One region of the Actinoplanes sp. HUAS TT8 genome, then DNA from elsewhere that is predicted to be linked to it. Evidence: predicted binding sites of a transcription regulator. Region 1 holds the regulator's gene; the other holds the start of a gene.

Region 1 (4,324 bases):
ATCAGCCGCGGCCTCGCGATGGGCCATCGCACGGGACTCGGGCATGCGGTCCCGGGCGTGGACGGGTCTGTTGCTCTGACCGTGCCCACCCACGGACATCGCCCTGGAGGGTTTCGCGTTCTGGGCGCGCCAGCGCCCTGCGAAGCCCGGAAGGGTCCCCGCGGGAGCGACGATCTGGACCACAGCCAAGCGAGGCAATAAAGATCTTGAAGTTGACTGGAAGCGATCAGAGGTCAAGCCGGGGCGAAAGCAGCAAGGCGGCGGCCCCGGGGCACCGCCGCCTTGCGCATCACGCCTGATCAGTGCCCGTTGAAGGCGTCCCGCATCCGCGAGAAGAAGCCGCCCTGCTTGCTCAGTTCGGCCACGTCTTCCCCGCGGGTCTTGGCGAAGTCCCGCAGCATCCGTTCCTGGTCGGCGGTCAGCTTGGTCGGCGTCTTGACGTCCAGGTGGACGAAGAGGTCGCCGCGGCCCTGGCCGCGCAGGTGGGGGACGCCCTTGCCGCGGATGCGGAGGGTCGAGGCCGGCTGGGTGCCGGGTTTGACCTCGATGTTCTCTTCGCCGTCGAGGGTTTTGATGGTCATCCGGGTGCCGAGTGCGGCCGCCGTCATCGGCAGCGTGACCCGGCAGTGGAGGTCGTCGCCCTTGCGGGAGTAGACGTCGTGGGGCCGTTCGTGGATCTCGACGTAGAGGTCACCGGCGGTGCCGCCGCCGGGGCCGACCTCGCCCTGCTGGGCGAGGCGGATGCGCATGCCGTCCTCGACACCGGCCGGGATCTTGACCGTTAGTGATCGGCGGGTGCGGATGCGGCCGTCGCCGGCGCAGGTGGGGCACGGGCTCGGGATGATCGTGCCGTGGCCCTGGCAGTTCTGGCAGGGGCGGGACGAGACGACCTGGCCGAGGAAGGTGCGCTGGACCGACTGGACCTCGCCTCGGCCGCCGCAGACCTCGCAGGTGGCGAGGTGGGTGCCGGGCGCGGTGCCGGCGCCGGAGCACTGGGTGCAGAGCACCGCGGTGTCGACGGTGATCGGCGCTTCGACGCCGAACGCGGTCTCGACCAGGTCGAGCTCGAGACGCAGGATGGCGTCGGCGCCGGGACGGGTCCGCGGGCGCGGGCCGCGGCTGCCGCCGCCGGCCGCGGTGCCGAAGAACGCGTCCATGATGTCCTGGAATCCGACGAACGGGCCGGCTCCGCCGGGGCCGCCGCCGGGCGCGCCGCCGCCGGGGGCGAGCGGGTCACCGCCCAGGTCGACGATCTGCCGCTTCTGGTCGTCGGACAGAACCTCGTACGCCGCGTTGATGTCCTTGAACTTCTCGTGCGCCTCCGGATCGGGGTTGACGTCCGGATGGTACTGCCGAGCCAGTTTGCGGTAGGCGCGCTTGATCTCGTCGTCGGTGGCTTCCCGGCTCACGCCGAGAATTCCGTAGTAGTCCTTGGCCACGGGGTTTGGAGTCCTCAATGTCTGCGCGGATCCGTCAATTCTGTGCCAACAGGTCGCCAACGTAGCGTGCCACTGCACGAACAGTAGCGATGGTGCCGGGGTAGTCCATCCGGGTGGGCCCCAGCACGCCGAGCCCACCAACGATCGTGGCACCGGGTCCGTAACCGGTGCTGACCACCGATGCCGACCGGAGGTTGTCGATCTCGTTCTCGTCGCCGATCCGGACCCGGGTGGTGCTGGGTTCGAGGTCGCCGATCAGCTTGAGCAGGATGACCTCCTCCTCCAGCGCTTCGAGAACGGGGCGCAGCGTGCCCTGAAAGTCCAGCACACCGCCGCGAGTCAGGTTGGCCGTCCCGGCGAGTGCGAGGCGCTCCTCACTCCGCTCGACCAGAGTCTCCAGCAGCACGGTGGCGAGGCAGACCATGTCGCCGCGGCGCTCGGGGGCGCACTCCTCGACGAGTTTCTGCACCAGCGGCGGGGTGTCCGCGAGCTTCTGACCAGCCAGTTTCTCGTTGACACGGCGTCGCAGATCCCAGACGTCGCCCTCCGGGACCGGGGCCGGCATCTCGACCAGGCGCTGCTCGACCCGGCCGGTGTCGGTGATCATGACGAGCATCAGCCGGGTGGTGGAGATCGGCACGAGTTCCAGATGACGCACCGAGGAACGCGACAGGCTCGGATACTGCACCACCGCGACCTGGCGGGTCAGCGTGGCGAGCAGGCGGACCGTGCGGTGCACCACATCGTCGAGGTCGACCACGCCGACCATGAAGCGCTCGATCGCCCGGCGCTCGGCCGGGCTGAGCGGCTTGATCCTGGTCAGACGGTCGACGAACAGCCGATAACCGGCGTCGGTGGGCACCCGGCCGGCACTGGTGTGCGGCTGCCGGATGTAGCCCTCCTCCTCCAGCACGGCCATGTCGTTGCGGACCGTGGCCGGGGAGACGCCCAGCTGATGGCGCTCGACCAGCGCTTTCGAGCCGACCGGCTCGTGCGTCTTGACATAGTCCTCGACGATCGCCCGCAGGACTTCGAGCTTGCGGTCATCCAGACTCATCTGACCCCTCCCCCTAGATCGCAGCCCTCTGGCACTCCCGCGGACAGAGTGCCAGTCTACGTCGCCGCTGGCTGCAGCGCGATGATCGAAAGGACGGATGGTCGAACCGAAACAGTACGGCTCGTCAGGGAACGACGTCGCGGATCACCGCGTCGGCCAGCAACCGCCCACGCAGGGTGAGAACGAGCCGACCGGCGTCGTAGGCACCCGGCTCCAGCAGGCCGTCGGCCAGGGCCCGGGCCGCCGCCGGGCCGTCCACACGGTCCAGGGCGATGCCCTCGCGCAGCCGGACGCGCAACATCACGTCCTCGACGTGCTGGTCCTCACGCGTCAGGAGCTCTCGACCATGACCTGGGGAAACACCATCAAACAAGCGTTTCGCGTACGTCGTCGGATGCTTGACATTCCACCAGCGCACCCCGCCCACGTGGCTGTGCGCGCCCGGCCCGAGACCCCACCAGTCGGCGCCGGTCCAGTACCGCAGGTTGTGCCGGCACTCGCCCCCCGGTTTGGCCCAGTTGGACACCTCGTACCACTGGAAGCCGGCTTTTGTCAGTTTTTCCTCGGCGGCCAGATAGCGATCGGCGGCGATGTCGTCCGACGGGTAGGGCAGCTCGCCGCGGCGCATCCGGACGGCCATGCGCGTGCCGTCCTCGACGATCAGCGCGTAGGCGCTGACGTGGTCGACCCCGGCGTCGACCACGGTCTGCAGGGAACGGTCGAAGTCCTCCGGCGTCTCGCCCGGGGTTCCGTAGATCAGGTCCAGGTTGACGTGCTCGAAGCCGGCCTCGCGAGCCTCCCGAGCAGCCTCGGGCGCGCGGCCGGCGGTGTGTTTGCGGTCCAGGACCCGGAGGACGTGAGCGGCCGACGACTGCATGCCGAGCGAGATCCGGGTGAAGCCGGCTCGGCGAAGGGCTTTCAAGCTCTCGGGGGTGACGGACTCCGGATTCGCCTCGGTGGTCACCTCGGCATCGGCGGCCAGGCCCCAGGTCCGGTCGATCCCCTCCAGGATCTTCCCCAGGTCACCGGGGCTGAGCAGGGTCGGTGTCCCGCCGCCGACGAAGACGGTGTCGACCCGCCGGGGCCGGACCACCTTGGCGGCCAGGTCCAGCTCGCGCAGGACGGTCTCGGCATACTCGTCGCGGCTCGCGCCGCCGCCCAGCTCGCTCGCCGTGTACGTGTTGAAGTCGCAGTAACCGCAGCGGCTCGCGCAGAACGGCACGTGGACGTAGACGGCGAAGCCGTTCGCCCCGACGTCGCGGACCGCCTCGTCGGGGAGGGACCCGTCATCGGGTACGGGTTCACCATCGGGGAGTGCGCCGGCCATCCGTCAAGTCTGCCTTAGGGTGCCGACATGGATCTGGTCCGTACCGTCACCGAGGCCGGGGTGACCACCCTCACGCTGGACAGCCCCTCGAACCGCAACGCCCTGTCCCGCGCCCTGATCACCGAGCTGCTGACCGCGCTGGCCGCCGCGGCTGCCGCCCCCGAGGCCCGGGTCGTGGTGATCTCGCACACCGGCCCGGTCTTCTGTTCGGGCGCCGATCTGAAGGAGACCGCCGCCACCAGGCCGGGTGAGCGGCTGCCGGTCGAGCTGATGGCCGACCTGCTGGCCGCGATCTGGGAGTTCCCGAAGCCGGTGGTGGCCCGGATCGCCGGTCCGGCCCGGGCCGGCGGGCTGGGCCTGATCGGCGCCGCCGACCTGGCCGTCTGCACGAGGTCGGCCACCTTCTCGTTCACCGAGGTCCGGCTCGGGGTGATCCCGGCCGTGATCAGCGCCACCGTGCTGCCCCGGCTGGCCCCGCGGGCCGCGGCCGAGCTCTACCTG
Region 2 (4,324 bases), 730 kb from region 1:
CGCCAGCGCCTTCAGATCGAGATCACCGGTGACCGGGACGACGCCGACCACGAGACGCCCGTCGACCTCGGCGACGAGCGTCTTGAACAGCCGTTCCGGTGCTACCCCGAGGGTCTCCGCGACGACGGCGCCGTAGTTCGGCGCGTCCGGTGACACCTCGTACGGATGCAGGGTGTGTGGCACCTTCTCCGCGATCAGCAGCACAGTGGCCGGGGTGCCGGCCGCCTTCTTCGGCATGCGCCGCACGCTACTCCGGGAGTGATCTCCACCTCACCCCGATTCGGACACGTAGCGACGGATCGGTCACGTTACGGCGTCAGGAGTGGGCCGTGATCAGAACCGTGGGGGCGTTGTCGACCCTGGTCAGGACCAGTCCGGCGGCATGCGGGCCGCTCAGTTTCAGATCCTTGCGCAATTGATCGGGTACGAGCGCAGACCCGCGCTTGCGGATCTCCAGCGTCCCCACGCCCCGTTCCCGGAGCAGCGCCCGCAGCCGCTTCAGCGAGAACGGCAGCACGTCGGTCACCGCCAGCCGCCGGGCGAACGGCGTGTCCACCGGATCGTCGGTGTAGACGTAGGCGATCTCCGGATCGCCCAGCCGCCCGCCGATCGTCGCCGCGAACTCGGCGACCAGGTGCGACCGGACCACGGCCGGATCGGGGTCGTAGAACCAGGCGCCGACCGGCCCGACCGGCGCCCGCTCCAGCCCCGAACCGGTCAGCTCGCCCACCCCGGCCAGGGTCGCCCGCCGGGGTGCCCGGGCCAGCGGACCGCACCAGAACGCGGCCTCGACCAGATCGCCGCCGACACTGACCCACTCGCCCTCGGCACCCGGCGGCAGCAGCCCGTGGTCGATGCCCGGGGCCAGCTTGAGCACGGTCCGCGGCACCCGCTCGGCCAGGCCGGCGACGAAGTCCCAGGGCGGCGAGTACGCCTTCGGGTCGAACACCCGGCCCCGCCCGGCCTGGCGACGCGCCGGGTCGGCGAAGACCGCGTCGAACCCCTCCACCTCGACCGTGGTCGCGTCGGCGCAGACCACGGTGATCCGGTCGTCCAGTCCCGCGGCCCGCACGTTGGCGGCGGCCAGGGCGGCGGTCGCCGGGTCGGCCTCCACCGCGTACACGGAAATTCCTGATCGGGCCGCGGCCAGCGCGTCCGAGCCCAGCCCGCAGCCCAGATCGGCCAGGGTCCGGGCGCCCGAGGCGGCCAGCCGGGCGGCCCGGCGCTCGGCCACCACCGCGCGTGTCGCCTGCTCCAGCCCGTGCCGGGTGAAGAACATTCGGGTGGCGTCCGGGCCGAACTTCACCGCCGCCCGGCGGCGCAAACTAGCCTGGGTGAGTGCGGCGGCGGCCAACTCCGCGCCGAAGCCCCGGGCCCGCAGGGCCGAGGCCGCGGCCAGAGCGTCACCGTCGCCCGCCTCGGCCGCCGCGGCCAGGGCATCCACCCCATCCGGGGTCTGCAGCAGAGCAAGGAGTTCAGGGGTCACACCAGGCATTCTCCCCGGCGTGACAGGTTGGCACTCTGGTTGACGGAGTGCTAGTTCCGGCATAATCTCCGGTTAGCACTCTCATGATGAGGGTGCCAGCTGACAGGGCCCGGCCCTGACAGTTAGGCACCAGGCGGACCGGCACCCGCGACGACGGCCCCGCCCGGTGGCATGAGGCATCTGACCGGCCTGGCTCATGGCCGGCGAAACCTGTACCCAGGAGGGTATGCCCGTGACTACCGCGACCAAGGTTGCGATCAAGCCGCTCGAGGACCGCATCGTGGTCCAGGCGAACGAGGCTGAGACCACCACCGCGTCTGGCATCGTGATCCCCGACACCGCGAAGGAGAAGCCGCAGGAGGGCACCGTCCTCGCTGTCGGCCCCGGCCGGATCGACGACAAGGGCAACCGCGTCCCGCTCGACGTCAAGGTCGGCGACGTGGTCCTCTACTCGAAGTACGGCGGCACCGAGGTCAAGTACGCCGGTGAGGAGTACCTGGTGCTCTCCGCCCGCGACGTCCTCGCGGTCATCGAGAAGTAAGACCTAACCGACTGTGCAGGCGCCCTGTTCCGGGAAATCGGGGCAGGGCGTCGGCGCGTGAAGGGACCAATACATGGCGAAGATTCTCAGCTTCTCTGACGACGCCCGGCACCTGCTGGAGCACGGCGTCAACACGCTCGCCGACACGGTCAAGGTCACTCTCGGCCCGCGCGGCCGCAACGTCGTCCTGGACAAGAAGTTCGGCGCTCCGACGATCACCAACGACGGTGTCACCATCGCCAAGGAGATCGAGCTCAGCGACCCGTACGAGAACTTGGGCGCCCAGCTCGTCAAGGAGGTGGCGACCAAGACCAACGACGTCGCCGGCGACGGGACGACCACGGCGACCGTTCTGGCGCAGGCGCTGGTCCGCGAGGGCCTGCGCAACGTCACCGCGGGGGCGAACCCGATCGGCATCAAGCGGGGCATGGACCAGGCCGCCCAGGCCGTGTCCAAGGCGCTGCTGGCCAAGGCCGTCGAGGTCGACGACCACAAGGCGATCGCCAACGTGGCCACCATCTCGGCGCAGGACGCCACCATCGGCGAGCTGATCGCCGAGGCGATGGACCGGGTCGGCCGCGACGGTGTCATCACCGTCGAGGAGGGCTCGGCGATGCTGACCGAGCTCGAGGTCACCGAGGGTCTGCAGTTCGACAAGGGCTTCATCTCGCCGAACTTCGTGACCGACGCCGAGTCGCAGGAGGCGGTGCTCGAGGACGCTCACATCCTCATCACCACCCAGAAGATCTCCAGCATCGAGGAACTGCTCCCGCTGCTGGAGAAGGTGCTGCAGGGCGGCAAGCCGCTGCTCATCATCGCCGAGGACGTGGAGGGCCAGGCGCTCTCCACCCTGGTCGTCAACTCGCTGCGGAAGACCATCAAGGTCGCCGCCGTGAAGGCGCCCGGCTTCGGTGACCGCCGCAAGGCGATCCTGCAGGACCTGGCGATCGCCACCGGTGGCGAGCTGATCGCCCCGGAGCTCGGTTACAAGCTCGACCAGGTCGGCATCGAGCAGCTGGGCACCGCCCGGCGCATCGTCGTCGACAAGGAGAACACCACCATCGTCGACGGTGGCGGTAACTCCGTCGAGGTCGCCGACCGGGTCTCGCAGATCCGCAAGGAGATCGAGGCGTCGGACTCCGACTGGGACCGTGAGAAGCTTTCGGAGCGGCTGGCCAAGCTCTCCGGCGGCATCGCGGTGATCAAGGTCGGCGCCGCCACCGAGGTCGAGATGAAGGAGCGCAAGCACCGCATCGAGGACGCCATCGCGGCGACCAAGGCTGCGGTCGAGGAGGGCACCGTCCCCGGCGGCGGCGCCGCTCTCGCTCAGGTCGCCAAGGAGCTCGAGGACAACCTGGGCCTGGAGGGCGAAGAGGCGATCGGTGTCACGATCGTCCGCAAGGCCCTGGTCGAGCCGCTGCGGTGGATCGCTCAGAACGCCGGCCACGACGGTTACGTCGTGGTGGGCAAGGTCGGCGAGCTGGGCTGGGGCCACGGCCTCAACGCGGCGACGGACGAGTATGTGGACCTGGCCGCGGCCGGCATCATCGACCCGGTGAAGGTGACCCGAAACGCGGTCTCCAACGCCGTCTCGATCGCCGGTCTGCTGCTGACCACCGAGAGCCTGGTCGTGGACAAGCCGGCCGAGGCGGCCCCGGCCGCCGGTGGCGGGCACGGCCACAGCCACGGTCACGGCCACCAGCACGGTCCGGGTTTCTGACCCGGTTGGTTTTCAGAAGGGCGCGTCCTCTCGGGGGCGCGCCCTCACCATGTCCGGAGGTTTCTCCGGGGCATCGCCCTGCCACGACCGCCACAGCGCGGCGTAGGACCCGTTCGCGGCGACCAGTTCGTCATGTGACCCCAATTCGGTGATCCGGCCGTCCTCGACCACGGCGACCCGGTCGGCGTCGTGCGCGGAGAAGAGCCGGTGCGCGATCGCCACCACGGTCCGCCCGTGCACCACGGCGGCCAGCGAGCGTTCCAGGTCCCGGGCCGCCCGCGGGTCCAGCAGGGCCGTCGCCTCGTCCAGGACGAGGGTGTGCGGGTCGGCCAGGATGAGCCGGGCCAGGGCCACCTGCTGCGCCTGGGCGGCGGTCAGCTGGTGCCCGCCGTCGCCGACCGCGGTGTCCAGCCCGCGGGGCAGCGCGTCGGCCCATTCGAGGGCGTTCACGGCGGCCAGGGCGGTCCGGACGTCCGGCTCGGGGGCGGCCGGGCGGGCCATCGCCACGTTCTCCCGCAGGGTGCCGATGAACACGTGATGCTCCTGACTGACCAGTGCCACCTCGGCGCGCAGCCGG

The links. The regulator HrcA, encoded in region 1, represses chaperone genes, less so after heat shock. The targets are predictions, from matches to a motif close to GGTTNGCACNCTCNNNNNGAGNGTGCNAACC.
Region 2: groES (co-chaperone GroES) is a predicted target of HrcA. The motif match lies at 1,557-1,587, and genes of this name have one in related genera.

What each region holds. Positions count from the first base shown of each region.
Region 1 is NZ_CP195646.1:7,791,314-7,795,637, forward strand. It holds gene dnaJ (molecular chaperone DnaJ) at 300-1,439, opposite strand; gene hrcA (heat-inducible transcriptional repressor HrcA) at 1,474-2,496, opposite strand; gene hemW (radical SAM family heme chaperone HemW) at 2,621-3,823, opposite strand; gene ACSHV8_RS34455 (enoyl-CoA hydratase-related protein) at 3,851-4,324, shown strand, end outside.
Region 2 is NZ_CP195646.1:8,518,128-8,522,451, forward strand. It holds gene ybaK (Cys-tRNA(Pro) deacylase) at 1-237, opposite strand, end outside; gene ACSHV8_RS37705 (class I SAM-dependent methyltransferase) at 317-1,495, opposite strand; gene groES (co-chaperone GroES) at 1,713-2,027, shown strand; gene groL (chaperonin GroEL) at 2,101-3,747, shown strand; gene ACSHV8_RS37720 (ABC transporter ATP-binding protein) at 3,760-4,324, opposite strand, start outside.